Regions from separate parts of the Thalassospira xiamenensis M-5 genome, predicted to be linked through region 1. Evidence: predicted binding sites of a transcription regulator. Region 1 holds the regulator's gene; the other holds the start of a gene.
The links. The regulator PhoB, encoded in region 1, activates phosphate uptake and scavenging genes when phosphate is short. The targets are predictions, from matches to a motif close to TNTCATAAAACTGTCA.
Positions count from the first base shown of each region.

Region 1 (16,036 bases):
AGACCGGCTCAGGCCCTATGAATGCGACGGGTTGATGGCCTATCGCCAGCTTCCGATGATCGTGGTCCTGCCCGAAAATACCGGGCAGGTCGCGGCCATTCTGAAATATTGCCATACCCACAAAATTCGTGTCGTTCCACGCGGGGCGGGCACCGGCCTTTCGGGCGGGGCGTTGCCGATGGCGGATGCGATCACGATCAGCATGATGAAATTCAACCGCGTGCTGGATATCGACTGGGACAATCGGGCGGTCGTCGTGCAGCCCGGTGTGACCAATCTTGGGATCACGCGCGCGGTCGAACATAAGGGGTTTTATTACGCCCCGGACCCGTCCAGCCAGATCGCCTGTTCGATTGGCGGCAATATCGCGGAAAATTCGGGCGGTGTGCATTCCCTGAAATACGGACTAACCACCAACAATGTCCTTGGTGTTGAAATGGTCACGATCGAAGGCGAAATCCTTCGGATCGGGGGTAAGGGACTGGATCAGTCGGGCTATGACCTCTTGGGGGTGATTACCGGGTCCGAGGGGTTGCTGGGCATTGTAACCGAAGTCACGGTGCGGATTCTGCGAAAGCCTGAAACGGCGCGCGCGCTTCTGCTTGGCTTTAATAGCAGCGAAGAAGGTGGCAATTGCGTTGCCCGGATCATTGCCGACGGGATCATTCCGGGCGGTCTTGAAATGATGGACGCCCCGGCCATCAAGGCGACCGAGGGTTTCGTGCATGCGGGTTATCCGCTTGATGTCGAGGCGTTGCTGCTTGTTGAACTCGATGGGCCAAAGGTCGAGGTCGATTATCTGATTGAACGTGTCGGCGCGATTGCCAGGGAATGCGGTGCGGTTTATTCGCGCATTTCCGAAAGCGAGGATGAACGTCTGCTGTTCTGGTCGGGGCGCAAGAATGCCTTTCCGGCGATTGGGCGCATTTCGCCTGATTATATCTGTATGGATGGCACCATTCCGCGCCGCCGTCTGGCCGAAGTCCTGACCGGCATGCAGGTTTTGTCGCAACGTCACGGGTTGCGGGTTGCCAATGTTTTCCATGCCGGGGACGGCAATCTGCATCCGCTCATCATGTTTGATGCCAATCAGCCCGGTGAACTGGAACGGGCGGAAGCCTTTGGGGCGGATATCCTGAAGCTTTGCGTCGAGGTTGGCGGGGTATTATCCGGCGAGCATGGGATTGGCGTCGAAAAACGCGATCTGATGCCTGAAATGTTCACCGAAGACGACATGAAGCATCAGGAACGCCTGAAACTGGCGTTTGACGAGGATGAATTGCTTAATCCTGGCAAGGTTTTCCCGACCTTGCATGGCTGCGGGGAACTCAAAACCCTGCACGCGCGCGAAGTCGCCAGCAAGTTCCCGGATATCCCGCGCTTTTAGGCCGGAATGAGAGACGAGAAGAAAAATAATCCTGTCATCGGTTCCCACCAACCGATCGGCAAGGATCAGGAGAGGAAGAGAGAAACCGTCATGACGGAAGTCATATCCCCCGCCACGCCCGAACAATTGCGCGAGGCCATCAGTTGGGCGCTTGGCTCAAAAACCCCGCTGGAAATCATCGGGTCGGGCAGCAAGATATCATACGGGCATGCGGTTGCGGCCAGCCATGTTCTGGACCTGTCGAAACTGACCGGGGTTTTGTTTTACGAACCCGAAGAACTGGTGATGTCGGTGCGTGCCGGAACGTCTCTTGCCGAAATTCACGGCATCTTGCGCGATAAAAATCAGCAATTCCATTTTGAACCCGGAAATTTTCCGGGATTGCTGGCCGATGGCGTGGCTGATCATGCAGGAACGATTGGCGGGCTGATTGCGTGCAATATTTCCGGGCCGCGCCGGATCAAGGTCGGTGCGGCACGCGATCATCTTTTGGGATTTGAAGCCATCAGCGGCCGGGCCGAGGATTTTAAATCCGGTGGACGGGTCATGAAGAACGTAACCGGGTTTGATCTGTCAAAGCTGATGGCGGGATCGTTTGGCACGCTTAGCGTGATGCATACCATCACCATGAAAGTCATGCCGTGCGACGAGAAAACCCGAACCGTTCTGATCGCCTGTGATGATATGCAAATTGCAGGCAGTGCCATGACGCGTGCCCTGGGCAGCGAGAACGAGGTTTCGGCCGCCGCATGGATTGCGCGGGAACAGGTTGTAAAACTTGGTCTGGACATTGTGACCGGCATCGGGACCGGTATTGTCGCGCTGCGCGTTGAAGGTCCTGCACCCTCGGTTGCCTGGCGGTGCGAGGCATTGCGTAAGCTTCTGGCCGATATCGGTGCCAGTGAAGAACTTCATAGCGCCAACAGCAACGCGTTCTGGCAGGCGGTTGCCGATGTTGTCCCGTTTGCAGGGGGGATCGGATTGCTATGGCGTGTTTCCGGGCCACCGGCATCTGGCGGTGCGATTGCTGCGAAACTGGCCGACGAAACCGGCGGGAAGATCATGATGGATTGGGCCGGGGCGCAAATCTGGCTTCAATTGGCCGGGGGTGATGCGATGGCCGATAAAGTGCGCGACATTGCCGTGTCCTACGATGCGCGGGCAGTTCTGGTGCGCGCGCCCGAAGATATTAGAAATCAGGTGCCGGTTTTCCATGCCGAGGACGCGGCTTTGGCGCGGATCAATGCGAGAATCCGCGAGAATTTTGACCCTGAAGGTATCCTTAATCCGGGCCGGATCGGACACATGATTGCCAAGCGGGGGAACGCGTAATGCAAACGAACTTTACCGCCGCCCAGCTTGCCCACCCGGCAATTGCCGAAAGTGAACAGATCCTGCGGAAATGTGTGCATTGCGGGTTCTGTACCGCGACATGCCCGACTTTTGTGACCTTGGGGGATGAACTTGATAGTCCGCGCGGGCGGATTTACCTGATCAAGGACATGCTGGAAAACGATAAACCGGCGACGGAAAAGGTGGTCAAACATCTTGATCGGTGCCTGTCGTGCCTGTCCTGCACAACGACATGCCCGTCGGGTGTCGATTACATGCATCTGATCGACAATGCGCGCGCCCATATCGAAGAAACCTATGACCGGCCGTTTGCGGATAAATGGTTGCGCCGGATTTTATCGATTGTCGTGCCAAACCCGACGCTTTTCAGGCTTTCGCTGATCGGGGCGAAACTGGCATCGCCATTCGCACGGTTTTTGCCGGGCCGTCTGAAGGGCATGGTCAAAATGGGGGCGCGCCATATGCCGCCGCCAAGCTGGGTCGACAAGCCGCAGGTGATCCCGGCAATTGGTCAACGCAAAGGCCGGGTCGCCATCCTGACCGGCTGTGCGCAACAGGTTCTTGAGACCGAGATAAACGAGGCAACCGTTCGTTTACTGACACGCCTTGGCATCGAAATCGTTGTGGCCCAAGGGGCGGGTTGTTGCGGGTCGCTTGTCCATCATATGGGAAAGGAAGCGCAATCCCATCAACAGGCCAAAGCCAACATTGATGCCTGGAGCCGGGAACTTGCGGGCGAGGGGCTTGATGCGATTGTCATTACAGCATCGGGATGTGGCACAACGGTCAAGGATTACGGGCACATGTTGCGCCATGATCGGAATTACGCGGCGAAAGCGGCCAAAATTTCCGACCTTGCCTGTGATGTGACCGAATATCTGGCAGGGATTGATGTCCCGGCGGATCGTTTTGCCGGGGCGACTCATGGCGGGGCGCGGGTTGCCTATCATTCGGCATGTTCGATGCAGCATGGTCAGAAGATCATTCGTGAACCGCGCGACCTTCTGAAAAAGGCCGGGTACGAGGTGCTTGAAATTGCCGAAGGGCATTTATGCTGCGGGTCGGCAGGGGTTTATAACCTGTTGCAGCCTGAAATCGCGGGCAAACTGCGCGACCGCAAACTTGGCAATATCAGAAACACGGCACCGGATCTGGTTGCGACGGGCAATATCGGCTGCATGGTGCAGCTTGAAACCGATGCGTTGAAAGTTGTGCATACGGTGCAATTGCTTGACTGGGCAGCAGGGGGACCGACCCCCGAAAAGCTTTTACCGTATTATGCTGAAAAGATCGCCTAGACAACGGTTTGGACGTCTAAATACAAAAGCCCGCCGACGTTGCGTCGTGCGGGCTTTCAGACTGCTGACAAAGTCCTCGCCATTGGCGGGGATTTTTGATTCAATGGGGAATGCTTAAGAAACCCAGCCCACATCAAACCGAACTTGAGATGGTGACACTCGACAGTTTGGTCCCCAGCGATCATTTGCTTCGTAAGATCGATGCCGTGATCGATTTCAGTTTTATCCATGCGCGCGTGGCCGATTTGTACTGCGCGAACAATGGCCGTCCCGCCCTTGATCCGGTGATGATGTTTAAGGCGCTGTTCATTGGCTATCTGTTTGGCGTGCGCTCGGAGCGCCAGCTTGTGCGCGAGATTGAGGTCAATGTCGCCTATCGCTGGTTTTTGCAACTCAAGCTGACCGACAAGGTCTTTGATGCCTCGACCCTGTCGCAGAACCGGCGGCGTCGATATCATGATGCCAGTGTTGCGCAGGATATTTTTGACGAGATCGTCGAGCAGGCGATCAGGCACGGGCTGGTGGATGGTAAGGTTCTCTATACCGACAGCACGCATTTGAAGGCCGATGCCAACAAGAACAAATGGGACCGCGAAGTGGTTGCCAAATCGCGCGCGGCCTATTGGGATGATCTGGATCTGGCGATTGAGGAAGACCGGGCGGCTCATGCGAAAAAGCCGCTCAAAGCCAAGGAACGCCAGCCGGTTGAGAAAGAAACCAAGATCAGCCGAACCGATCCCGACAGCGGATATATGGTGCGCGACGGCAAGCCCAAGGGCTTTTTCTATCTCGATCACCGCACGGTCGATGGCAAGCTTGGGATCATTACCGACAGTTACGCCACCCCGGCCAATCTGCATGACAGCATTCCCTATCTCGACCGTCTTGACCGACAAAGGCAGCGTTTTGACCTTGATGTTATCGCCGTCGGACTGGATGCGGGCTATGCGACCGCCGCGATTGCCAAAGGCCTTGAAGATCGTGACATCCTTGGCGTGACGGGCTATCGCCGCCCGAACCTTCGGGAAGGCTACATCCCCAAACGCAAATACGTTTATGACCCTGAACGTGATGCTTATCGCTGCCCCGAAGGTCAGCTTCTGTCTTATGCGACAACCGACCGAAATGGATACCGCCATTATCACAGCGACCCGGAAAAATGCCGCACCTGTCCTGTGCTGGCTTCCTGTACCGCCAATGCCCACCACCGAAAAACTGTCACGCGCCATGTCTGGCAAGACGCCAGAGACCGGGCTGACGCCTATCGTCTGACAGAGTGGGGTAAGCGGGTTTACAAGCGCCGAAAAGAGACGGTCGAACGCTCTTTTGCAGATGCCAAACAGCTTCACGGTCATCGATATGCAAGGTTCCGGGGACTGATCAATGTCAAATGCCAATGTCTGCTGGCCGCCGCCGCCCAAAACATCAAGAAAATAGCCCTGGCTTTGGGCCCCAAGGGGCCAATCGCCGAGGGATAATCCCCTCGGCACACTCAAGCCGGCTTTCAAAAACCTCTAAAAGAAAAACCCCGCCAAAATATGACGGGGTTTGTCAGCGGTCTGAAAGCCCGCCGACGTTGCGTCGTGCGGGCTTTTATGCATCTCGTAAATGCTGGCTACCCGCCGAAACTTTCGACCAGGCACCCCGATATCAGATACCATCCATCGACCACCTACGCTGCTGTCTTCGGCAAAAGCAGCGGTTTTTTCGCGAATCCAGTTCTGAACTTCGGCTTCGCTGACATCGACCTTTGTTGCCATCACCGCAATGACGGCTTCCATGGCAAGGACATGAGACGCAATGTTGTTGACCGCGACATGCAGGTCATCGATGTGGCGTGATGCGGCCTCGGACATGTCGCCCAGTTCACCGGAAAGCTTCTGGATCAGTTCCTGAATCTCGTCGAGCGAAGTGCTCATGGTCGTCTCCCTTTTGCGCGGTTCTGCGCTACTTCCCCAACGGATTGATATCTTATGAACAAGCTTCGTGTTTTCGGGGGCTTTGTAAAGGCAGGGAAACCGAAAACAGTTAACGGTCTGCTGCCGTGCGGTCGTCTATCCAGTCCGGGTGATGTTTCAGGGCAATGTTACAGTTTATGTAACGAAGGCTGTCAAACCTGCGGCTGGAAACAGGAAAAATGCCGGTTTCAGTTTTGATTCCGGCACGGATCTGTTTCAGAAAAACCTTTGATTAATAAAGGTTTTTTCGAGGTTTTTTTCATCTCCGATGCGTTGTCACATAACGTTAACAAAAGTGACGCAATACCGTAAGCACCCAGCGTTAGAGTCCGCCTCGCAGATCGTTGCACCGTTCCGGTTTGGAACAATTACTGGGGAATTTACCATGAAGAAGACTCTTGCTGTTGCGGCGCTGATGAGCGTTGCCTTTGTTGGCGCGGCCCAGGCACGCGACCAGATTCGTATCGTTGGTTCGTCCACCGTTTTCCCGTTCGCAACTGCGGTTGCTGAAGAATTCGGTAAAACCACCTCCTTCAAGACGCCGGTTATTGAATCGACCGGTTCCGGCGGTGGTCTGAAGCTGTTCTGCGCCGGTGTTGGCGAACAGCATCCGGACATTACCAATGCTTCGCGTCGCATCAAGAAGTCCGAAGTTGAAACCTGTGCCAAAAACGGCATCAGCGAAATCACCGAAGTCAAAGTCGGTTACGACGGTATCGTTCTGTCGAACTCCAAAGATGCTCCGCGTCTTGACCTGACCAAAGAACAGCTCTTCCTGGCGCTGGCCAAAACCGTTCCTTCGAAAGACGGCAAGTCGCTGATCGATAACCCGTACAGCACCTGGGCCGAAATCGACCCGAGCCTGCCGGACGTTAAAATTGAAGTTCTCGGCCCGCCCCCGACCTCCGGTACCCGTGACGCTTTCACCGAACTGGTACTTGAAGAAGCCTGTGACTCCTTCGAAGCCATCAAGGCAATCAAGGACAACAAAGATCAGCACGGTGCAGTTTGCAAAGGCGTTCGTGAAGACGGTGCCTATGTCGAAGCCGGTGAAAACGACAACCTGATCGTTCAGAAACTCGAAGCAAACCATGATGCACTTGGCATCTTCGGCTTCTCGTTCCTTGATCAGAACGGCGACAAACTTCAGGGTTCCCTGATTGCCGGTGTCGAGCCGACCTTCGAAGCCATCTCGGATGGTTCTTATCCGGTGTCGCGTTCGCTGTACTTCTATGTCAAGAACGCCCATGTTGGTACCATTCCGGGTATCAAAGAATATCTGACCGAATTCACCTCTGACAAAGCATTTGGTGGCGAAGGTTACCTTGCTGACCGTGGCCTCATCCCGATGGATGCGACCGAGCGTGAAGCAGTCCGTAATGCTGCGCTGAACCTTGCTCCGCTGAGCATGTAACGCGATCTTTCAACCGGTGGCAGCCTTTTCTGCCACCGGTTTCTTTGTTTTCAGGCTTTAATTGATTTATTCTTGGACCTGCCTTAAACGCGCACCAAGTTTTTTGGTCATTCTTTGGCAAATGGATTAATCGCAATGTCCCTGACCTATTTGCTGCTTGCTGTGGCACTCCTGTGTGCCGTGTCATTTTATTTCGGTCGACAGCGCGCGGTGGCCCTGTCGAACGGTCGATACAGCAATCTTCATTCGCTGCCTGCGCATTACGGGATGTATACGGCGTTGTGGTGCGGCCTGCCGGCTTTGGGCCTTTTGCTGGTTTGGATGATGTTTGAAGGGACGATCATTCAGACAATGATCGTTGCCGATCTTCCCGAAGAAGTGACGTCCAATTCCGGGTTGTTATCTTTGGCGCTTAACAGTATCTCGCAAATTGCTGCCGGAGGCGGGGAACATCTTACCGTTTCTCCCGAGATTGTAGAGGCCGGCCATCGGCTTGCCAATCTTAACACCATCGCAAATGCTGCTCTTATTGTTGTGATGGTGTCTGTTGCCCTGGTGGGCTTGGCTCTGTCTTACCGCCGGATTTCTTCGGAAATGCGTGCGCGAAACAATGTCGAACGGCTGTTTCGCTATATCATGATCGTGTGTTCGGCGATTGCCATCCTGTCGACGGTCGGCATTGTTTTCTCGCTTTTGTTTGAAGCGCTGCATTTCTTTGGCAAGGTCAGCCCGCTGGACTTCCTGTTCGGTCTGGAATGGAGCCCGCAGACGGCCATCCGCGCAGATCAGGTGGCGTCCGACGGTGCATTTGGCGCAATCCCGCTTTTTGTTGGAACATTGCTGATTACGCTGATTGCAATGTTTGTGGCGGTGCCGGTCGGTTTGTTCTCTGCCATCTATATGGGTGAATATGCATCGCCGAAATTCCGGGCGGTTGCCAAACCTGCCCTTGAAATTCTGGCCGGTGTTCCGACGGTTGTGTACGGCTTCTTTGCGGCCCTGACAGTTGCTCCGTTCTTGCGCGACAATGGTGCTGTGCTTGGACTTGATGTCAGTTCCGAAAGTGCGCTGGCTGCGGGGCTGGTCATGGGGGTCATGATCATTCCGTTCGTCTCATCGCTGTCTGATGATGTCATGTCACAGGTGCCGAAGTCGTTGCGCGACGGATCATATGGCCTTGGTGCAACAAGGTCTGAAACCATTCGGCATGTGATTTTCCCCGCAGCCCTGCCCGGTATTGTTGGTGCGGTATTGCTGGCGGTGTCGCGTGCGATTGGTGAAACCATGATCGTTGTGATGGCTGCCGGACTTGCTGCCAACATGACGGTAAACCCGTTGCAGGCTGTGACCACTGTTACCGTGCAGATCGTAACACTTCTGGTCGGTGACCAGGAATTCGACAGTGCCAAAACCCTGTCGGCATTTGCACTGGGTCTGCTTCTTTTCCTTATCACCTTGGGTCTGAACGTGTTTGCCCTTAAGGTTGTTCAGAAGTATCGCGAGAAATATGACTGATATGGCATCGCTTATGGAAGACAGAGCCGCCGCAAAAGTGATCTCTGGCAATCTGCACACGCCGGTTGACTGGGACAGCCCGAAATTGGCACGTAACATTAAAAAACGTTACGCAGCGGAACGCAGGTTCAAGATTTACGGCTTAAGCGCAATTGCCATCGCCCTTATGGCGCTGGTTGTGCTTGGCTATTCGATCATTTCGAAAGGTTATAGTGCCTTTTTCCAGACCTATGTTCAGATGGAAATCTTTTTCGACCCGGCCAAGATTGATCCGGACGGAACAGGTGATCCGGCAATTATTGGCCGGGCCAATTTTGATGGTCTGATCAGGGATGCACTGAGCAAACAGTTCCCGGAAGTGAGCGGACGTAGCGAACGGCGTGATCTCTATGACATTGTTTCGGGCGGGGCATCTTATGATCTGCGCGAGAGGGTGCTTGAAAATCCGTCTCTGATCGGACAGACCCGGAAGGTCTGGCTGATTTCCGGTGACGACTTTGATATGCTCAACAAAGGTTATATCAGTGCAAACACAGACGAAGGCGACCGTCGCCTGAACGATCAGGAAATTGGTTGGTATAATACACTGGTCTCTCAAGGATCGGTCGAAAAGCAGTTCCATACGCGGTTCTTTACCAATGGTGATTCCCGCGAACCGGAATTGGCCGGGATCTGGGGCGCTGCGGTCGGGTCGTTCTATACACTGGTTGTGACATTGATACTGTCGTTTCCGATTGGTGTTCTGGCAGCGATCTATCTGGAAGAATTTGCACCGCGAAACCGGTTCACGGCGATTGTCGAAGTCAACATCAACAACCTTGCGGCTGTGCCGTCGATCGTGTTCGGTCTTCTTGGGCTTGAGGTTTACCTTAATGTCATGCACCTGCCGCGGTCGGCCCCGGTTGTTGGTGGTCTGACGTTGGCCCTCATGACATTGCCGACCATCATCATCGCATCACGTGCGGCGATCAAGGCAGTGCCGCCGTCGATCCGGCAGGCTGCCCTTGGTCTTGGGGCATCGCCGGTTCAGACGGTGACCCATCATGTGTTACCGCTGGCGATGCCCGGTATTCTGACCGGGACCATCATCGGCATGGCGCAGGCTCTCGGGGAAACCGCACCGCTTCTGATGATCGGTATGGTGGCGTTTATTGTTGATATCCCGGGCGGGGCACTCGATCCGGCGACAGTTCTGCCGGTGCAGATTTATCTGTGGGCGGATAGTCCGGAACGTGCCTTTGTTGAGAAGACTTCGGCGGCCATCATGGTCTTGCTGGGCTTCCTGATCCTGATGAACGGATTGGCCGTGTATCTGCGCAAGAAATTTGAACGGAAGTGGTAAAATGGCTGTTGTAACTCAAAGCGCAATGACGGCAGAGCCGTCAGTCACTAGCCCGAAAATGACGGCCCGTGACCTCAATCTTTTCTACGGCGACAACCAGGCGCTTTTTGATGTCAATCTTGACATTGTCGAACGCCAGGTCACAGCACTTATCGGCCCGTCGGGCTGCGGCAAATCAACCTTCCTGCGGTGCATGAACCGCATGAATGACACGATTGACGGTGTCACGATCAAGGGCAAGGTAACGCTTGATGACCGTGATATCTATGACAAGGCAATCGACGTTGTTCAGTTGCGCGCGCGCATTGGCATGGTGTTCCAGAAACCGAACCCGTTCCCGAAGTCGATTTATGACAACGTGGCCTATGGCCCACGTATTCACGGTCTGGTGAATTCGCGCGACGAGCTCGATGAAATCGTCATGACCTCGCTTGAACGGGCGGGTCTACTGAAAGAAGTCAAAGACCGTCTGCCGGAACCGGCAACCGGTCTTTCTGGTGGGCAGCAGCAGCGCCTTTGCATTGCACGTGCGGTTGCCGTCAGCCCCGAAGTCATCCTGATGGATGAACCGTGTTCGGCACTTGACCCGATTGCAACCGCAAAGGTCGAGGAACTGATTGACGAGCTTCGTTCGAACTACACCATTGTGATCGTGACGCACTCCATGCAGCAGGCTGCCCGCGTGTCGCAGCGCACGGCGTTTTTCCATCTCGGCAAGCTGGTCGAAGTGGGCGAAACCGATCAGATTTTCACCAATCCCAAGGACGAGCGCACCAAGGGATACATTACGGGTCGCTTCGGTTAAGTCCGGGCAGGAGTATTTTCGATGGTCGATGAGAAACATCATATCGTCAGTTCGTTTGACGAAGAACTGACCCGTCTTAACAACATCATTTCGCAGATGGGCGGGCTTGCCGAAAGCCAGCTGATTTCCGCCATTCGTGCGATCGTTAAACGGGATTCGGAACTGGCCGAGAAGGTCATTCTTTCCGATCACCGTATCGATACGCTGGAACAGGAAGTGCAGGATTTTGCCGTTCGTCTTCTGGCCCTGCGTCAGCCGATGGCAGATGACCTGCGGCAGGTGGTGACCGCGCTTAAACTGTCCAACGATCTGGAACGTATCGGTGATCTGGCGAAAAACATCGCCAAGCGTGCGCAGGTTCTTAACCAGGTGCCGCCGATCCGCCCGGTTCAGGTGATCCCGAACATGGCCAAGCTGTGCCAGGAAATCATCAAGGACGTTCTGGATGCCTATATCGAAGGTGATGCGGAAAAGGCCCAGCGTGTCTGGGCGCGCGATCAGGAAGTTGACGATATGTACAATTCCCTGTTCCGTGAACTGCTGACCTATATGATGGAAGATCCGCGTAACATCACGGCATCGACCCATCTGCTGTTTATCGCCAAGAATATCGAACGTATTGGCGATCATGCGACCAACATTGCCGAAACGATCTATTACCGGATCAAGGGCGAAGACCTGCCGATGGATACTCGGCCAAAAAATGACGCGGCGAACTTTGCCGTCGTAGAACCGAATGAGTGACACTGGAGCATAGGAAGATGGACCCAACGGTTCTTATCGTCGAGGACGAAGCTGCAATCGTAACCATGTTGCGCTACAACCTCGAACGCGAGGGGATGCAGGTTGTCGAAGCCGGGGACGGTGACGAAGCGTTGAAAATTCTGGCCGAAACCCATGTCGATCTGGTCCTTCTGGACTGGATGCTGCCGGTGATGTCAGGGATCGAGGTTTGCCGCCAGATCCGCCGGAAGCCTGAAAGCCGGGATTTGCCGGTGATCATGGTCACGGCGCGTGGTGAAGAAGGTGACCGCATCCGCGGCCTTGATACCGGGGCCGACGATTATGTGACCAAGCCGTTTGCGATTGGTGAATTGCTGGCCCGTATTCGCGCACTTCTGCGTCGATCCGGTCCGGCGCAACCACAAGGGCAGTTGATCTATTCCGATATCGAAATGGATCTGGCCGCCCATCGTGTCAGTCGTAACGGCAAGGCTATCCATCTTGGCCCGACCGAATTCCGTCTGCTGCGTTATTTCCTGGAACATCCGGGGCGGGTTTTCTCGCGCGAGCAGCTTCTGAATGCGGTTTGGGGGCCGAATATCTATGTCGAAACCCGCACGGTTGATGTTCACATTCGTCGTCTGCGAAAGGCATTGAATGACGTCAAGGGAACGCGCGATGTGATCCGCACGGTTCGTGCCGCGGGTTATGCACTGGATGTCGAAGCCGCCTGATTGCGGTTATTCCGGAAGACGAAACGAAAGACCCCCATTATTGTGATGGGGGTCTTTGCGTTTCAGGTGCTTTTCCTGGATTTTGCCGGTTTGGCAGTTTTTTGTGCCTGGTCTTCGGTTTTTTGGCGCGCGGTGCGCGGGGCAAGTTCGTTCATCAGCAGCATATCGGCACGCCGGAACTTGGCTATTTCGATATCGATATCTTCCTGCGGGATATCGCAGGCCGCCAGAACGTGATCGGACAGGCGTAAACCGGTTTCAAGTACCTCTGGGATGGCCGCATCGGCACCACTGCGTGACAGCGGACCGATATGGGTGATGTCCTGGGCACGGGCAAAGATTTTCAGATGTGGATAATGCTGTCGCAGCAAGGCGACGGTCTTTTCGGTTGCGTGCGGGTTGCCCATGGCAACGGCGGCAATATGGGCCTGTTCGGTATGGGCGGCACGAAATGTTTCCGGTCGGGACCCATCGGCAAAATAAACCGGCAGACCTTCGGCTCGGCCACGCGAAACCTGTTGGGCATCGGATTCCAGAACGATAAACGGGATTTCCTTGGTGCGCAGCAGACGGGCCAGAACCCGGCCGACGCGCCCGCAACCAATTACCAGAACATGTTTCTGAATGCCGTCGGTTTCATCCGAAATCTCGCTTAGCTGATCGGTTTCCTTGGGATGAAGCTTCTGTTCGATGCGATGGCCGAGCGAAATCAAAGTCGGCGTCAGACCCATCGAAATCGCAACCACCGGGATCAGCATCACGGCGATGTCAATCGGAACCGCCCCGTTCTGCGATGCCAGTGCAAGCATGACGAAGGCGAATTCACCACCGGCGGCCAGGCTCATGGCGACCCGGATTGAAGATGCACGGTTAAAGCCGATCAGCAGGGACAATCCGAAAAGAACCGCTGCCTTTATGACCAGAAGCCCGATCAGCCACAAAATGATCGTTCCGGCCTGACCGATGACCACATTGGCATTGACCGACATTCCCACAGACATGAAGAACAGCGACAGGAAAACACCGCGAAATGGCGAAATGTCGGCTTCGATCTGATGGCGGAATTCGGTCTCGGCCAACATTACCCCGGCGATAAAGGCACCAAGCGCCATTGAAAGGCCCGCGGCTTCGGTCAATGTGCTGGCAGCCAGAACGACAAACAGGGTCCCGATTGCAAAAAGTTCCGGGTTTTTAAGAGCCGCAATATACCGAAAGAGTCGCGGCAGCAGATAACGACCGGTCAGCAACAATACAGCAACCGCCCCCACACCGCTTAGTGCGCTGATCCAGGGGCTGGTTTCGCTCCCGGCATTGCCAGCGGCCTGCACCATGATCAGGAAGGGACCAACCGCAACGTCCTGCAACAGCAGGATGGCAAGGGCTGCACGCCCGAAACGTGTGTGCAACTGGCGCTCATCGGAAAGCTGTTTAAGGATAATGGCTGTTGATGACAGGGCCAGTGCCCCGGCAATTACGATAGAGGCGGGCATATCGTAATTAATCAGCAGCAATACACCGAACATCACGGCCATCGTGACGCCGATCTGCAGGAAACCAAGGGTCGCGAACCGGCCCCCAATCACGCGCAAGCGTTCGCGCGACAATTCAAGACCGATCATGAACAGCAGAAAGACAATGCCAAGCTCGGCGACGGTTGAAATGTCTTCGCGGTCACTGATCAGGCCAAAACCGAAAGGGCCGATGCAAAAGCCGCCGATCAGGAAACCGATGATCGAGTTCGCACGTAATTTCTGTGCCAGCGGGACGGCAATCACCGCGGCGGTCAGGACAAGGAACAGCTCGAAAAGAACGCTGTGTGACATGATGGATTATGCGTCCGGCGCAGATAGGCGTGTAAAGGAAGTCGTTCAAATCAGGATAGCGGAAATACCCCTATGATTTCTATGGAAATTTCGCGTATGAGAGGGCATCTGTGATGGATGACACGTCTTAAGAGCAGGCGACCGCGACGATTGCTTTCGGTATGCGTGCCAGTGTGGGAACCGCATCACACCGATGTGACGAATGGTATTACGACGGGACGACGCAGCTTGCTATTCTGCGTTCGCAATGCCATGTTCCGCTGGCCCGTAAAAGGGCATGAAACAATCAGAAATTTCCCCAAACGAGCAGGCCGGAATTGGAACAGTTCATCCCCTATTTGCAGATTATCGGTGGTCTTGTGCTTTTGACTGCCGGTGGTGAGTTCATTGTTCGCGGTGCTGTCGGTCTGGCGCTGTTGATGGGGGTTTCCAAGATCATTGTTGGTTTGACCGTGGTTGCCGCGGGGACGTCGGCCCCCGAATTTGTCGTGTCGCTGAATGCGGCGCTTGCCGGGTCGGGCGACATCGCGATGGGGAACGTGGTTGGTTCTAACATTGCCAATATTCTTTTGATCCTCGGCGCAACAGCGATTCTAAAACCGATTACGGCATCGCGGACCATGGTTGTACGCGATGGCGGCACCATGCTGCTGGGGACCGTTCTGTTCATCGGGCTTTGCATGTTTGGCGTTGTCGAACGCTGGGCTGGGGCGGTGATGCTGCTGGTTCTGGCAGCGATCTGGTACTTTACCTATCAGCATGACAAAAAAAGCCCGGGTGATGCCAGCCACCTGCATGAAGAAGAAGTCGACGAAGTCGGTGAAGTACCAAGCGGTTGGCTCAAGCCGATTGTTGCCACGGTTATCGGGATTGTCGCCTTGACCTATGGGGCGGATCTGCTGGTGGATGGTGGTGTTTCTGTCGCGCGTCAGTTCGGTGTGTCCGAAGCCGTCATTGGCTTGACCCTTGTCGCATTCGGAACATCGCTTCCTGAACTGGCGGCATCGATTGTTGCGGCGTTCCGCGGGCATTCCGACGTTGCACTTGGCAATGTTGTTGGTTCCAATCTTTTGAACCTGCTGGTGATCATCGGTGGTGTATCGCTGATTGCGCCGATTGCCGTGCCAGACCAGATTCTGCAATCCGATCTTTGGATCATGCTGGCAGTTACCATTCTTTTGCTGGTGGTCGGCTATTTCCTGCGCGGAGTGTCGCGGATCACCGGGATCGTCTTTGTTCTGGCTTATCTGGGATATGTTGCGAGTCTGGTTACGGCATGATTGATCTTCATGCCTGAAGCGATAAATGCGGTTATGGACCGGCTGGCGGGTTTGATTGTAAGTTCCGGAATGACCAAACATAAATGACGGCGGCCGATATTTAAGGGGGCTGCCTTCCCCGGGAAGGGGCGCATCTTGATGAACGGGATGGAAACCAGATGACAGGGAAAATGCCTAAAACGGCTCTTGTAACCGGGGCTGCCAAGCGTATCGGACGGGCTTTATCGCTTGATCTGGCGACACAGGGTTATGATGTTGCCCTTCATTGCCATTCCTCGCGCAGGGATGCGGAACAGCTTGCCGAGGAAATCCGGTCCCTTGGTCGTCGCGCCTGCGTTATTTCCGCTGATCTTGGCAAGGAAGAAGACAGCAGCCGTGTCGTACGCGAAGCAACGGCTGCACTT
Region 1 covers NZ_CP004388.1:3,887,595-3,903,630, reverse strand. The annotation lists gene TH3_RS18150 (FAD-linked oxidase C-terminal domain-containing protein) at 1-1,387, shown strand, start outside; gene TH3_RS18145 (FAD-binding protein) at 1,478-2,719, shown strand; gene glcF (glycolate oxidase subunit GlcF) at 2,719-4,038, shown strand; gene TH3_RS18135 (IS1182 family transposase) at 4,149-5,516, shown strand; gene TH3_RS23365 (hypothetical protein) at 5,553-5,957, opposite strand; gene TH3_RS18125 (PstS family phosphate ABC transporter substrate-binding protein) at 6,382-7,410, shown strand; gene pstC (phosphate ABC transporter permease subunit PstC) at 7,546-8,925, shown strand; gene pstA (phosphate ABC transporter permease PstA) at 8,918-10,267, shown strand; gene pstB (phosphate ABC transporter ATP-binding protein PstB) at 10,269-11,072, shown strand; gene phoU (phosphate signaling complex protein PhoU) at 11,094-11,816, shown strand; gene phoB (phosphate regulon transcriptional regulator PhoB) at 11,834-12,529, shown strand; gene TH3_RS18095 (cation:proton antiporter domain-containing protein) at 12,592-14,352, opposite strand; gene TH3_RS18090 (calcium/sodium antiporter) at 14,670-15,632, shown strand; gene TH3_RS18085 (SDR family oxidoreductase) at 15,791-16,036, shown strand, end outside.

Region 2 (16,036 bases), 1.2 Mb from region 1:
AGGCAACAAGTCCGTTGCTGCTGGCATGAACCCGATGGACCTGAAACGCGGTATTGATCTTGCGACGACCAAAGTAATCGAAGCCATCCAGAGCCGCGCTCGTAAAGTTTCGGGCAAGGACGAGATTGCACAGGTTGGTAACATTTCGGCCAACGGTGACCGTGAAGTCGGCGACATGATCGCTGAAGCCATGGAAAAAGTTGGCAACGAAGGTGTTATCACCGTCGAGGAAGCCAAGGGCCTGCACACCGAACTCGACGTTGTCGAAGGCATGCAGTTTGATCGTGGTTACCTGTCGCCGTACTTCGTAACCAATCCGGAAAAGATGGTTGCCGAGCTCGACAACCCTTATGTTCTGCTGTTTGACAAAAAGGTTTCCTCGCTGCAGCCGCTGCTGCCGCTTCTGGAAGCTGTCGTTCAGTCGGGCAAGCCGCTTCTTATCATTGCTGAAGACGTCGAAGGCGAAGCTCTTGCGACCCTCGTCGTTAACAAGCTGCGCGGTGGTCTGAAAATCGCTGCAGTCAAAGCACCGGGCTTCGGCGACCGTCGCAAAGCAATGCTCGAAGACATCGCCATCCTTACCGGTGGTCAGGTTGTCTCCGAAGATCTCGGCATCAAGCTTGAGAGCGTTACGCTCGATATGCTCGGTACCGCGAAATCGATCACCATCACCAAAGAAGAAACCACCATCGTTGATGGTGCCGGTGAGAAAGCCCAGATCGAAGCCCGCGTTGGCCAGATCCGTGCACAGATCGAAGAAACCACTTCGGATTACGACCGCGAGAAACTGCAGGAACGTCTTGCGAAACTCGCTGGCGGTGTTGCCGTGATCAAAATCGGTGGCGCTTCGGAAATCGAAGTGAAAGAACGCAAAGACCGCGTTGACGATGCCCTGCACGCAACTCGCGCTGCTGTTGAAGAAGGTATCGTTGCTGGTGGCGGTACGGCTCTGCTGTACGCGACCCGCGCTCTTGACGGTCTTGAAGGTGTAAACCATGACCAGACCATCGGTGTCGACATCGTTCGTCGCGCGCTGCAGGCTCCGGTCCGTCAGATCGCTCAGAACGCAGGTGTTGACGGTGCAGTTGTCGCTGGCAAGCTGCTTGAGCAGGACGATGTTGAATTCGGCTTCGACGCACAGAAAGGTGAATACACCAACCTGGTCAAAGCCGGCATCATCGACCCGGCCAAAGTTGTTCGTACTGCCCTGCAGGACGCAGCATCGGTCGCAGGTCTGCTGATCACCACCGAATGCATGATCGCTGAAAAGCCGGAAGACAAATCCTCCGGTGGCGCGCCTGACATGGGCGGCATGGGTGGTATGGGCGGCATGGGCGGTATGGGCTTCTAAGCCTTACCACCAACCGACCTTCTTGCTACGGAAAGGGTCTCGCATTTGCGAGGCCCTTTTCGTTTCTGTATCGATTGCGATAAAAATCCCCGCAATCAGATGAGTTGCGGGGATTTTTCAGATTAACCGAACAGCTTTTTAAGTGTGCGTGGCTGACAGCGCAGATACTGATTGGCCGCCTTGACCTCGGCGCCAAGGCTTGCTGCCGCATGCCACGGCCAGCGCGGGTCATAAAGAATGCCACGCGCCAGCGCAATGGCATCGGCCTGACCGGTGAAGACAATGGCCTCTGCCTGTTCTGCTTCGGTAATCAGGCCAACCGCGATGGTGATCATGCCGGTTTCCGATTTGATGCGATCTGCAAAGGGGACCTGATAGTTCGGGCCAACGGGGATATTCTGATCGATGTGAAGACCGCCAGATGACACATGGATAAAATCGCAACCGCGTTCCTTCAGGACACGGGCCAGTTCGGCGCTTTGATCAATATCCCAGCCGCCTTCGACCCAATCAGAAGCCGAAATCCGAATGCCGACCGGTTTGGCTGGATCGAAAGCGGCGCGAACTGCGTCATAAACCTCGATCACGATCCGCATACGATTTTCAAGCGATCCACCATAGTCGTCATCGCGTTTGTTGGAATGTGGTGAGAGGAATTGATGGAGCAGGTACCCGTGTGCCCCGTGAATTTCGATGGCATCAAGACCAAGTCGATCCGCGCGCTTGGCCGCATCGGCAAAGCCCTGAATGATTTCGCGGATGCGCGAGGTGTTGAGTGCCTCTGGTTCCGGGTCGCCTGCACGGAACGGAACAGCGGACGGGGCAACAACCTGCCAGCCATTTTCATGATCCGGTGCAATGGCGCCACCACCATCCCAAGGCTTTTCGCAGGATGCCTTACGCCCAGCATGGGCAAGCTGGATGGCAATTGGCATGTCGGAATGGCTGCGCACAGCGGCGAGGGTCTTGCCAAGGGCTGCTTCGGTTTCATCGCCCCATAGTCCAAGATCGCCATAGGTAATGCGGCCTTCGGGTTCAATCGCAGATGCCTCGATTATCAGAAGGCCGGCACCGGATTGGGCAAGATTGCCAAGATGCATGTCGTGCCATGCCGTGGCTTTACCGTTATCGGCGGAATATTGGCACATCGGCGCTATGACAATGCGGTTTTCCAGTTCAAGCTTGCCAAGGCAGAGCTGCGTAAAAAGGTGGCTCATGGAGGTGTCCTGTATCAGTGGGGGCAGGGGTTCCTGCCGACAATGGCATGAAGCTAGTTGGAAATTGCTGTTCGCGCCATAGGGATCCAAGGCTTTTCCGTCTCGTGGAATGGTCGGCCAGATAAGGACACCGATGAGGGCGAGATAAGGAACGAAAAAAATTTCAAAAAAATGCGTGCACCTACTTGCGGAAAAATGACCCTGATCTATTTGTTGAATCGAAAGGCCATGGTGGCCTTGTGCGCGTCAGGGTTGCAGCATGACTGGACCTGTGGCGTAAGAACTACCTGTCTGTTTAGGAGGGTAATTATGACTGGTCTTCAGACTGTAAATGGTACTGCTCGTCGTCTGGCTTCGCGTCCGGCATATGGTGATCCGTTTGGTGTTTTCGGACGTGATTTTGATCGTATGATCGGCTCGATCTTTGGACGTGACGGGCTTGTGAATTCTGCTGGTGCAAGTGGTGGCGAGGTATCGCAAAAGCTTTTGACCCCGCGCATCGACGTCCACGAAACTGATGACAATATCGAACTTGCCGCCGAACTTCCGGGTGTTGAACAGGACGATGTTGATGTGTCGGTACTTGAAGGTGTCCTGACGATTACGGGTGAAAAGAAATCAACCCGTGAAAGCAATGATGGTGCCCGTGTTATTGAGCGCACCTATGGCAGCTTCAAACGTTCATTCCGTCTGCCTGATACCGTCGATGCAGACAAGATTGCGGCATCGTTCAAGAACGGTGTCCTGACGCTCACTCTCCCTAAAGTAGCGGAAGTGAAGCTGGAGCCGCGCAAGATTGCGATTTCCGGGTAAGTTTTGCCTCAACCTTGATGAAGCACCTGAACGGGCGGAGAAATCCGCCCGTCTTTTTTGTCTGCGGTCGCATGGCGATGGTTAGTGAGCCGTGCAGCAATCCATCGGCATTTCAAACACACCGGTTTTATCGAAGGCTTCGAGGGCGGCATGCCAAGGGTCAAGGTCGATGCCCTGTTTGATGATCCAGTCGGGATTGTAATAGGTATCGCGATAGCGGTCACCGCCATCACACAGCAGGGTAACAACCGATCCGCTTTCGCCAGCCTTTTTCATCTGACTGATCAGTGACAGGGTGGCGATCAGGTTAGTGCCGGTCGACCCGCCGCAACGCCTTCCCATATGTTTTTCCAGATATTGCAGGGCGGCGAAGCTGCCGGCATCCGGTACGCGGATCATGTGATCGACGACGTTGGGGTTAAAGCTTGGTTCAACGCGCGGGCGACCGATGCCTTCGACACGTGATGCTTTTTGCCCGGTGATGTCGCATTTGCCGGTTTCATAAGCGTCATAGAAAACAGAGTTTTCCGGATCAGCGACGCAAAGTTCGCATCCCATGCCAAGGATCTGTCCGTAACGGATATAGCGACCGATGGTAGAAGATGTTCCACCCGTACCGGCACCAACAATGATCCAGCGCGGAACAGGGTGGGGTTCGCGTTTGAGCTGGTCAAAGATGCTTTCAGCGATATTGTTGTTGCCCCGCCAGTCGGTTGCGCGTTCGGCATAGGTGAACTGGTCCATGTAATGGCCTCCCAGTTCCCGCGCCAGGCGTTGGGATTCGGCATAAATCTGGCCGCTGTGTTCGACCAGATGGCTTTCGCCGCCATAAAAGGCGATCTGATCGATTTTCTGTTGCGATGTTGATTTGGGCATCACCGCAATAAAGCGAAGCCCCAGAAGGCGGGCAAAATAGGCTTCGGACACGGCAGTGGAGCCGCTTGATGCCTCGATGATCGGGGTGTCTTTGGATATCCAGCCATTGCAAAGGCCATACAGGAACAATGAGCGCGCCAGGCGATGCTTCAGGCTGCCGGACGGATGGGTCGATTCATCCTTGAGGTAAAGCCCGATGCCATCAAGTGACGGCAGATCAAGACGGATCAGATGGGTGTCTGCAGACCGGTTGAAGTCGGCTTCGATGATGTTGATGGCATCAGCCACCCATTGGCGATCGTAGCTCATGAAAAGTCCTGTATTTCTGTTTGGCGCTGGTGACGCGGATCGTTGAAGGTTTCTTCATGTAGGTGATTATTATACAGAAAACTACCGTAAATTTTGCGAATAAGCTTGCTAACACTTTTTTCAAAGCTAACCTCTAGAATAGAGTTTCGCGATTCTTCCATTTTATCCGGGTGATCTGGTTACCATGGCTAAAAACGACGACGATCCTTTTGCCAAACGTCACGCTGCATCTGAAATCGGGGCGGCGTATGATGTGCCGGTACGCGTATCGACCGTGATCGGCAAAAGCCAGATTCAGGTTGCACAATTGATGCGCCTGACCCGCGGTGCGGTTCTTGAACTGGATCGCAAAGTGGGGGAGCCGGTTGATATTTACGTCAATAACCGGTTGGTGGCACGTGGGGAACTCGTTGTCGTGGATGAAAACCTGGGTGTAACGATCACCGAAGTTGTTAAATCCGGCACCATTATCGAGACCCATCACTAAGAGATTTTCCAAAGAACTCAGCCATTTTGCAAACCACCGGATTGTTGACGGCCGGTGGTTTTTATTTTTCCCGATGTTGGTTGGAACCGTTGTTGCTGTCTGTGCGTTCTGGAACAAATGCCGATACTGCCTTTAACCTGCCATTTTATGGTCAAAGGCTGTGTCGGTATGTCCCGCTTTTACGCACAACGAGGACAATCTCATGATCAATATTCTGACATCCGGATTGCTGGCCTTGATCGGACTGGCACTTGGTGCCGGGGGCGTCTGGCTTATTTTCCTGGATGGTAGCTGGTATTATGCATTTGCCGGATTGGCATTTCTGATTGCCGCGGCTCTTTCATTCGCAAAACGACCTGTCGTTTTACCGTTTTACGCACTTTTCATGATCGCAAGCCTTGGCTGGGCCGTTTGGGAAGTCGGGTTTGACTGGTGGCAGTTGGGACCGCGCGGTGGTTTGATTGTCTTGATCGGCCTGTGGCTTGCCATGCCTGCCTATCGCAAGACGCTTCTGGTCGGGCAGCCAGTGCCGGAAGTCAAACCAACACGTTCGTTCGTGCTGGAGGGCAGCCTTGTCCTGGCGATTGTTGTTGCGGTGTATTCGATGATGAATAACCCTCATGCAATCGAGGGCCAGTTAAACGACAGCCCGGTTGTTTCCAGTCCTGACCTAGGCGGCGATGTTCCGGCAGGTGATTGGCATCAATATGGACGGACACCGTTCGGGCAACGTTATTCGCCTCTTGATCAGATCAACACCGATAATGTTGCGACACTTGAACAGGCGTGGGTTTTTCAGACCGGCGATGTCAGGCGGTCCGAAGACGTGCCTGAAACGACCTATCAGGTGACCCCCCTTAAGATCAATGACACACTTTATCTGTGTACGCCGCATAGCTGGGCAATGGCGATTGATGCCAAAACCGGGCAGGAAAAATGGCGGTTTGATCCGGAAGTTCCCGATAATACCGACCGGCAGCACCAAACCTGCCGAGGGGTGACATTCTATCAGGATACCACGATGTCAGCAGATGCATCGTGTGCCGCACGGGTGTATCTGCCGACGTCGGATGCGCGACTGATTGCCCTTGATGCTAATAACGGCGAGATTTGCGCCGACTTTGGTGATCAGGGAACCGTCCATCTGGAAGAGGGCATGCCCTACAACCCGGCCGGATATTATTATTCTACCTCGCCGCCGGTTGTTGCTGATGGCAAGATCATTATTGGCGGCGCGGTGAATGACAATTATTCGACCAAATCCCAGTCGGGTGTCATTCGTGCCTATGACGTCAATAGCGGTGAGCTGGTGTGGAACTGGGATTCTGGCAATCCGGAACAGACCGAACCGATCCCCGAAGGTCAGACCTATACCGCGAATTCACCCAATAGCTGGTCAGTGTCGAGCGTAGATGAGGAGCTCGGCATGATCTATGTGCCGCTGGGCAACAAGGTGCCCGATCAATTGGGTATGGGGCGTAGTGAAGAGGTTGAAACCTATTCATCATCCATCGTTGCGCTTAGCCTTGAAACCGGACAGGTCCAGTGGGTGCGCCAGACGGTGCATCACGACCTTTGGGATATGGATGTTCCGGCCCAGCCCGCGTTGCTCGATATCACCACATCCGATGGTGAAAATGTCCCGGCACTTGTCGGACCGACCAAGCAGGGTGATATCTATGTCCTTGATCGCCGAACGGGCGAACCGATCATTCCGGTTAGGGAAGTTCCCGCACCTGGCGGTGCGATCCCGGAAGATTTCATAGCGCCGACACAGCCGGTATCGGACCTGACCTTCATGCCCGAACCGCTGACGGAAAAGGACATGTGGGGCATTACACTGTTTGATCAGCTGGCATGTCGCATTCAGTTCCATCAGTTGAAATATGAAGGCCGTTACACCCCGCCTTCTTTGGAAGGGACGCTGGTTTATCCCGGTAATTTCGGCACATTCAATTGGGGCAGTGTGGCGATTGATCCCGAAAAACAGATCATGTTCGGCATGCCGACATATCTTGCTTTCACATCGCAATTGATCCCACGCGACGAAGTGCCGCCGCGCGGTACGGAAAAAGCCAGCGAGATGGGGATCAACCGCAATGAAGGCGCGCCTTATGCAGTCAATATGGGGCCATTCCTGTCACCAGTTGGCGTTCCTTGCCAAGCTCCGCCATGGGGTTATGTCGCGGGGGCGGACCTTCGCACTGGCGAGGTTGTTTACAAGCATAAAAACGGTACGGTTGAGGACATGACACCCTTGCCATTACCGTTCGAGCTTGGTGTGCCAGGTATCGGTGGTCCGATCATCACCAAGGGTGGTGTGGCGTTCCTTGGTGCGGGGGTTGATAACTACTTCCGTGCCTATGACGTCACCACGGGCAAACAGCTTTGGGAGGCGCGGCTGCCTGCTGGCGGGCAGTCAACGCCGATGACCTACACCACCGATGACGGCACACAATATGTGCTGATCGTTGCTGGTGGGCACGGTTCCATCGGAACCAAGGCCGGTGATTACGTGGTGGCCTATAAACTGCCCTAAGCACGTTTCGAATATCTGTAAAAAGCGTCCGGTTTGTCCGGGCGCTTTTTGTTTGGGACAATTCAAATCGGGAATCGCAACTGGCGTTTTGCGAATTTGTAGGATGCTGATCACCCCAAACTCAACCTTTGGGATCAAGCTGTTCGCAAAAATTTTGCTGATCTTTTGCTTGACCGCAGGGGGAGTAAAAAATGCCTTTGCCGCGAATCATTGGATATCCGGGATTGTAACGGAACTGATACAATCAATTGACGATTTTTTATCCATTCCCACTACATATTGTGTTTTCAATCGGGCTTTGAGCAGGCATAACCATTTTCAAACGGGCATTGGAAACGGGTATTTTTCATGATCTGGCAGGCCGTCAACCGGGGCCGGATCAGGCAAACGCCGTTTGATGAAGATAACAAACAGGAAGCGGATCGCCGCCAACTGGCGACCGTTCAGGTAAGGGGACTACAAGCATGAAGATGCTGGATGTGGTGCAGCACGAAAAAGGTGCGCGCGTTATTGTTGATCGTTCGCGCGATGCATTGCTGACTGACTTTGGCAAGGCGGTTTTGAATGACCGTTATCTGATGCCGGGCGAAAGCTATCAGGATCTGTTTGCGCGCGTTGCCAGCTACTATGGTGACAACGAAGCGCATGCGCAGCGTCTTTATGACTACATTTCCAAGCTTTGGTTCATGCCAGCGACCCCGATCCTGTCGAATGGCGGGACCACGCGAGGCTTGCCTATTTCCTGCTTCCTGAACGAGGCAGACGATAATCTTGGCGGTATTGTCGATATCTGGACAGAGAATGTCTGGCTTGCGGCACGTGGCGGCGGAATCGGTTCATACTGGGGCAATCTGCGTTCGATTGGGGAAAAGGTCGGCAAGAATGGCAAGACGTCCGGGGTAGTGCCGTTCATTCGCGTGATGGACAGCTTGACACTGGCGATCAGTCAGGGATCGTTGCGCCGCGGATCGGCCGCGGTTTATATGCCGGTCAGCCATCCAGAGATCGAAGAGTTTTCCGAGATGCGCCGCCCGACCGGTGGTGACCCGAACCGCAAGACGCCGAACCTGCATCAGGGCGTTGCGATTTCGGATGCCTTCATGCGTGCGGTCGAAAATGATGAAGAATGGGCGCTGACATCCCCCAAAGACGGGCATGTTGTCCGCAAAATCAGCGCGCGTTCATTGTGGATACGTTTGCTGACATCGCGCGTTGAAACAGGCGAGCCCTATATGCTGTTCATCGACACCGTGAACCGTGCGGTGCCGGAACACCACAAGCTGGCCGGGCTTAGCGTCAAGACGTCGAACCTGTGCTCGGAAATCACGTTGCCGACTGGAAAGGATCATCTGGGCGGGGATCGTACTGCTGTTTGCTGCCTGTCGTCGCTGAACCTTGAACATTACCTGACCTGGAAGGACGACGACCAGTTCATCGAGGATATCCTGCGTTTCCTTGATAACGTGCTTCAGGACTTTATCGATCATGCGCCCGATACCATGGCGCGTGCGAAATATTCCGCGATGCGTGAACGTTCGGTTGGTCTTGGCGTGATGGGCTTCCATTCCTTCCTTCAGGCGCAGAAAGTGCCGCTTGAAGGGGTGATGAGCAAGGTCTGGAACAAGCAGATTTTTGATCACTTGAAAAAACATGCCGATGCGGCATCTGAAAAGTTGGCGGAAGAACGCGGTTCGTGCCCGGATGCGGCCGAATACGGCATCAAAACCCGTTTCTCGAACAAAACCGCGATTGCGCCGACCGCATCGATTTCGATCATTTGCGGCGGTGCTTCGCCGGGAATCGAGCCGATGGCGGCGAACTCCTACACCCACAAGACGCTTTCGGGCTCGTTTAACGTGCGCAACAAGTATCTTGCCGAGGTTCTGGAAGAAAAAGGTCGGAATACTGAGGATGTCTGGACATCCATCACGGTGCATGAAGGGTCGGTTCAGCATCTTGATTTCCTGTCTGATCTGGAAAAGGACATCTTCAAGACTGCGTTCGAGCTGGATCAGCGCTGGCTGATCGAACTTGCCGGTGATCGCACGCCGATGATTGATCAGGCACAGTCACTGAACATCTTCCTGGCGTCGAATGTTCATAAACGCGACCTGCATCAGATCCATTTCCAAGCATGGAAAAAGGGGGTCAAAAGCCTTTATTACTGCCGGTCGAAATCGATCCAGCGGGCCGAGGTGGTTGCGAACATTCCGGGGCGTGCGAAGTCGAATGATGACGATATGCCAAGCCCGGAAAGCTCGTTTGAAATCCCGGCACTGGTTGCGGCCGCCGCCGCACAGGCAGCCAGCGAACCTGACTATGATGAATGTCTCGCCTGCCAGTAAAGCGGCTTGAGCACACAGAAATTTTGCGAGAAGTGACGATATGTCTGACGATAAAGTAATTGATCTTCTGACGGAAAACCCGGTCTACAAGCCGTTCCGTTATCCGTGGGCCTATGAGGCGTGGTTGACCCAGCAGCAAATTCACTGGCTGCCCGAAGAAGTGCCGCTGGCCGATGACGTCAAGGATTGGAACCACACGATTTCCGATGCCGAACGCAACCTGCTCACGCAGATTTTCCGCTTTTTCACTCAGTCGGATATCGAGGTCAATAACTGCTATATGCGCCATTATACGCGCGTATTCAAACCAACCGAAGTCCAGATGATGCTGGCGGCATTTTCCAACATGGAAACCATCCATGTAGCCGCCTATTCGCACCTTCTTGATACCATTGGCATGCCCGAAGCCGAGTATGAGGCCTTCTTCCAGTACAAGGAAATGAAGGACAAATACGACTATATGCAAATCTGGGGCATTGGTCCGGAAGACGAGTATACCGACGAGCATGGCGACCTGCGTTTAACCACACAGGGCAAGCGGAACATCGCCAAGACGCTTGCGGTGTTTGGCGCCTTTACCGAAGGTTTGCAGCTGTTTGCCTCATTTGCGATGCTGATGAATTTCCCTCGCTTTAACAAGATGAAGGGCATGGGGCAGATCGTCACATGGTCTGTGCGCGATGAAAGCCTGCATTGCGAAAGCATCATCCGCCTGTTTAGGACATTCTGCAAAGAGAACCCGGAAATCTGGGATGACGAAATGCGCAGCGACCTGATCGAGGCCTGCAAAACCATCGTCAGTCACGAAGATGCGTTTATCGATCTGTCCTTCGAAGCCGGTGCGGTGCAGGGCCTGACAGCGGAAGATATAAAGAAATACATCCGCTATATCGCTGATCGCCGCCTTAGCCAGCTTGGTCTTGAGGAGCAATACGGGATTGAACAGAACCCGTTGCCATGGATGGATGCGATGCTGAATGCGGTCGAGCACACCAACTTCTTTGAAAACCGCGCGACGGAATATTCAAAAGCCGCAACGCGCGGCACTTGGGACGAAGCATTTTCCTGATCCTAGTCACGGAACGAATATCATGCAAAAGGCCGCCTTCGGGTGGCCTTTTGTGTTTTGGTTCAGGGAACAGCCAATTCCTGTAGCCGTTTGTCAACACGTCTGATTTCTTCAAGGCGCAGCTTTGGTTCAAGATTGGTAATTGCCGTTGCCGGGTCCATTTCAAGTTCGACACCGGGAGGCAGGGGGCGTGGGCCAAGGGCTGAACGGCGTAGCCAGTAATAGGCATCTGCATAATCCTGTTCTATACCCCAGCCGCGTTCCAGCATCGCGCCGAGCATGAATTGGGCGGCATGCATGCCTTTTTCGGCGGCGATCCTGTAATAATGGGCGGCTTCAACATAGTTTTGTTCCGCTCCACGCCCGTGAAAATACTGTTCGCCAATCAGAAAGGCGGCATCGGTATTGTTCCCGTTGGCATGAAGAGCGCGTTTAAAGAATTCTGTGGCGCGGAACTGGTCATAGCGCAGCCCCCAGCCATTGAAATACATCAGCCCAAGATAATAGATTGCATTTGCATGATTAGAGCGTGCTGCAAGGGCAAACCAATCTGCTGCCTGTCGGTAGTCCTGTGGACCGGCAAGGCCGCGATAGTAAAGCAGGCCAAGCGCATATTGCGCACGTGGATCGTCTTCCTGTGCGGCAACGCGCCACTGTGCGCGGGCCATTTCATAATTCCCCGCCTGATAGGCCTTGTAACCACTGGTGTAGTCGGCCTGTGCAGGTGGAGCATGAAACGTATATGCCGCCAGAACAAGAAAACCACACAGGATGGTGCGATTGCCGCGATTGGGCGAGAAGAAAGCAAGTATGGAAAGGGGCAAAAGGCGAAACCGATCTTTAACGGGATTTGAACAGCGGGACGACTTTGCGTGCACGTTTTTCAACGGCATCAAGAACGTTCTGGATTTCCGAGCTTTGTTTTATTTTTTCACCGCTGTGAAGTGCTACGAAATGCCCGGCATTCTTGTGATCCGCACCAAGTTTGATGACGGTGAAGATGGCTGTTTCATGTGAGGAACGGAAGATGGAGAACATGGCCATGCCATCAAGGTGATCAATGGCATAGTCGCGCCATGCACCACTTGCGACTTGTCTGGAATAAGTATTCATGAGCTGCATCAATTCAGTCCGGTCAAAATGCACAAAGCTTTTGGCTTTGCGGTATTGAGCCAGATTGAACAATGTACCCATGTCTTTCTCCGGACGTAATTTCAAAAGGCCGGGATAGAGCGTTTATGACGCTCTGATGACACGGTAGCGCGGTTTATCCGCAGCCTCAAGTTTGAAAGGGCCGGGATATGAAAATTTCTACAAATATATGTGAGATTTCAGTTGGTTGAGGTGATTACAGGCTGCGTGATCGTGTTGGCGGCCAGTCAACGGTTTGTGCGCCAGTATTGTAAGGATCGGGTGTACGATAGCAACTAACCGCCGCCAATGTGCGATAGCAATAAAGTGGCGTTTCCGGAACCGGATCCTTTTTGCAGTATGATTTACCATCAATCTTTCGGATTGTAGAACAGTCCCGGCCCGTTGAAAGGGAAACGACGTGGTCAATCAGGGTTTTGTCAGTGTTGATGATGCTGACGACATCAAGCGCCACATACCATTGCGAAGCTGTTAACGCCGAGGTTCCAGTAATGTCTTCTACTGCACTATCCATGCCCCCGCATCCTGAAACGCTTGCAGCAAGCAGCGTTGCGAATAATCCAGCCAGAACGCGCTGACGGATTATTCGTTTCGCCTCTTGTCGGCTTTGGGCCTTGTGCAAGCTTTTCATCCTGATCTCCGTGCATCGACCGGTCAGTATTTGCCCGGTAGCGATTAAAATTCCGTTTCCCGAATTTACAAATGCAATCCATGTGCCGTTTTGGGTGAAGCAGATACTGTTTTTGATGTTGGGACGGATTGGCCACATTTCAGCCGGGTTTGGCAATTAACCGGACGGCAGATTATGATTTTAGCGGCAGATTTTCGTTCGGGTTAAGGTCTGGTCCTGCATCGCAGGCGGCAATTCTTTCCTTTGATGGTTGTTCACTGGATCAAAAACAACGTGATGGGTGGCAGTTTTACGCGTGAAATACAGCATTGCGGGATTTAATTGCGATATTGGCGGCTCCTGATGTGCAGCGGACTTGACCCCTTGCGTACTGGCGCGTTAAATCCTTGCCGGAATTAATTCTGACAAGCGGGCAGGTTGCCCGCTTTCTTTTGATCGGATTGGAGCGGTTTTCGTGGTTGATATTTTCCAGGAAGTCGAAGAAGACCTCAAGCGCGAGCGCAATGAAGCGCTGTGGCGCAAATACGGCAAATACATCGTGGGTGTGGCGGCCGTGATCGTGCTGGGTGTTGCCGGACGTGAAGGCTGGAAAAGCTACGAGGAAAATTCGCGCATCGAAAACGGCACGCGCATGGCAAATGCCATTGAACTGGCACAAGCTGGTGAAGAAAAGCAGGATGCGGCACTGGGTGCGCTTGATGCGATCATTGCCGATGGCGATGCCGGTTTTGTCGCCCTTGGTCATTTCCAGAAGGCGGCAATTTATCTTCGCGCCGGGGCGAAAGATTCCGCGGTCGCCGAGCTTGAGGCAATTGCGGGTAACAGCGACGTCGAAAAGATCTATCGCGATCTTGCCGTGGTTCAGATTGCGATGAACAACGCCGACGCATCAAATGCCAAGGATTTGGTTTCGCGTTTGGAACCGATCGCTGTGCCTGAAAATCCCTGGTACTACTCGGCACGTGAAATGATCGCGATGCTTCATATCGCAGCAGGCGAGGTAGAGGCAGCAAAGCCGCTGCTGACCGAGATTGCCGATGACAGCGAAGCACCGTCAGGCATGCGCGCCCGCGCAAGTGAAATTCTGAAAGCCGTTGGCGCCTGATTGGCGGGAATGGCACAGGCAACCTGTTCACAGGGACTGGATCAGAGGATATGGTTTTGAGACCACGCAACATTAAATCCCTTTTGTGCGTCATGGGCATGTCGGTTGCCGTTTCGGCATGCTCAAGCTGGCTTGGAGAATCCGAAGATCCGCCGCTTCCCGGTGAACGCCTTGCGGTTCTATCACTTGAAAGCACGGTTCAGCCGGATGCCGAATTGAGCGATCAACGCGTGATCCTGCCGGAACCCGAGCCGATGGAAGACTGGCCGCAGAACGGTGGTCTGCCAAGTCATGCCCTGCATCATGTCGGTCTGGACAACGATGTGCTGCGTCAGGATTGGTCTGTTGGTATCGGCGAAGGATCGATGGATGACAATCTTCTGCTCAATCAAGCGATTGTGGCGCGGGGTGTGGTGTTTACCATTGATGCCGACGCCGTCGTTCGTGCGTTCAGTGCCAAATCGGGCAAGCGTATCTGGTCGCTTGAACTGGCGAAGGACGAGGACGAAGACAGCACGCTTCTGGGCGGTGGTCTAGCCTATGAGAATGGTATTCTTTATGCAACCACCGGCTTTGCTGAAGTAATTGCGATTGATGCTCCCAGTGCAACCGTGATGTGGCGCTCACAGGTAACCGCCCCGATGCGTGGCGCGCCGACGGTTCGTGGCGGGCGCGTGTTCGTTGTGACGGTTGATAACCAGACTGTCGCACTGAACGCAATGAACGGCGAGACACTTTGGAGCCATCGCGGTGCATCTGAAGGTGCTTCCTTTATCGGTGGAGCAAGCCCGGCGGTTGATCAAGGGGTTGTTATTTCGGCTTACACGACCGGTGAAATGTACGCGCTTCGTGTTGAAAACGGTCAGGTGATCTGGTCCGATGCGCTGGCATCGGCGGGTCGCACCGATGCGGTTTCGGCGATTGCCGATATTCGCGGTCTTCCGGTTATTGACAATAATCTGGTGATCGCCACCAGTAATGCCGGTTTGACGGTTGCGATTGACCTTCGCACCGGGTACCGCGTCTGGGAACTGGAAGCTGGAGGCATCCAGTCGCCGTGGGTTGCGGGCGATTATGTTTTCATCCTTACCAACACAAATGACCTGATAGCCTTGCGTCGAGACACCGGACAGGTTAAATGGGTGACTGCTTTGCCGCGTTTTGTCGATCCCGAAGATCAGGAAGGTCCGATGGTGTGGACCGGTCCGGTTCTGGTTGGTGACAGGTTGATCGTTGGAAACGAGCAGGGCGAAATCATGACTGTTTCCCCGTATAGTGGCGAGATCATTGGCAAGGATGAAGTTTCCGGCCCGATCACCTTGCCGCCGTCTGTTGCGGGTGACAGTCTTTACTTCCTGACTGCGGATGCCGATCTAATCGCGTATCGCTAACAGGTAGAACACAGTTTTTGCGAAAGATCCGATCTTTTGCCTGATATGCGCGTGCGCCGGAACGGGGTAAACTGCCCCTCGGCGCACATCGCCGTATTATAACAATGAGTCTGAAAGTCAGATGTCGCTGAAAGTAGCCATTATCGGTCGCCCCAATGTCGGGAAGTCGACCTTGTTTAACCGTCTGGTCGGCAAGAAGCTGGCGCTGGTTGATGACCAGCCGGGCGTCACACGTGATCGCCGTTATGGCAGGGCGCGTCTTGGCCATATGGGTTTCGATATTATCGATACCGCCGGTCTGGAAGAGGCATTTGACGATTCAATCGAAGGCAAAATGCGCCAGCAAAGCGAAATGGCCTTTGAAGAATGTGATATTGCGTTTTTCCTGATCGATGCACGTGCGGGCCTGACCCCGCTTGACAATCACTTTGCCGATTGGCTGCGCAAACGCAAGAAGCCGGTTTATGTGATTGCCAACAAGCACGAGGGCAGGGATCAGGATGCAGGCCTGTACGAGGCTTATGGCCTTGGTCTTGGCGATGTTGCGCCGATTTCAGCCGAGCATGGCCTTGGCATGGAATTGCTGATCGATATCATGCGTCCCCATTGGGAAGAATATCGCGACAAGCAGCGCAAGGCGCGCAAGGAAGGCGATATTGCTGCCATCGATGACGATTTCGAAGATGACGAGATGGACGAGGACGATGGTTCTTTCCCGTCCTTTGAAATCGAATATGACGAAGACGATGAA
Region 2 covers NZ_CP004388.1:2,665,041-2,681,076, reverse strand. The annotation lists gene groL (chaperonin GroEL) at 1-1,351, shown strand, start outside; gene TH3_RS12610 (NADH:flavin oxidoreductase/NADH oxidase) at 1,474-2,568, opposite strand; gene TH3_RS12605 (Hsp20/alpha crystallin family protein) at 2,878-3,381, shown strand; gene TH3_RS12600 (PLP-dependent cysteine synthase family protein) at 3,463-4,566, opposite strand; gene fliN (flagellar motor switch protein FliN) at 4,751-5,053, shown strand; gene TH3_RS12590 (glucose/quinate/shikimate family membrane-bound PQQ-dependent dehydrogenase) at 5,256-7,592, shown strand; gene TH3_RS12585 (ribonucleoside-diphosphate reductase subunit alpha) at 8,063-9,937, shown strand; gene TH3_RS12580 (ribonucleotide-diphosphate reductase subunit beta) at 9,978-11,006, shown strand; gene TH3_RS12575 (tetratricopeptide repeat protein) at 11,069-11,830, opposite strand; gene TH3_RS12570 (DUF2794 domain-containing protein) at 11,847-12,200, opposite strand; gene TH3_RS12565 (hypothetical protein) at 12,355-12,672, opposite strand; gene TH3_RS12560 (tetratricopeptide repeat protein) at 13,244-13,894, shown strand; gene TH3_RS12555 (outer membrane protein assembly factor BamB family protein) at 13,945-15,285, shown strand; gene der (ribosome biogenesis GTPase Der) at 15,407-16,036, shown strand, end outside.
Region 2: a site for PhoB is predicted at 12,246-12,261, ahead of TH3_RS12570 (DUF2794 domain-containing protein). Genes of this name have one in related genera too.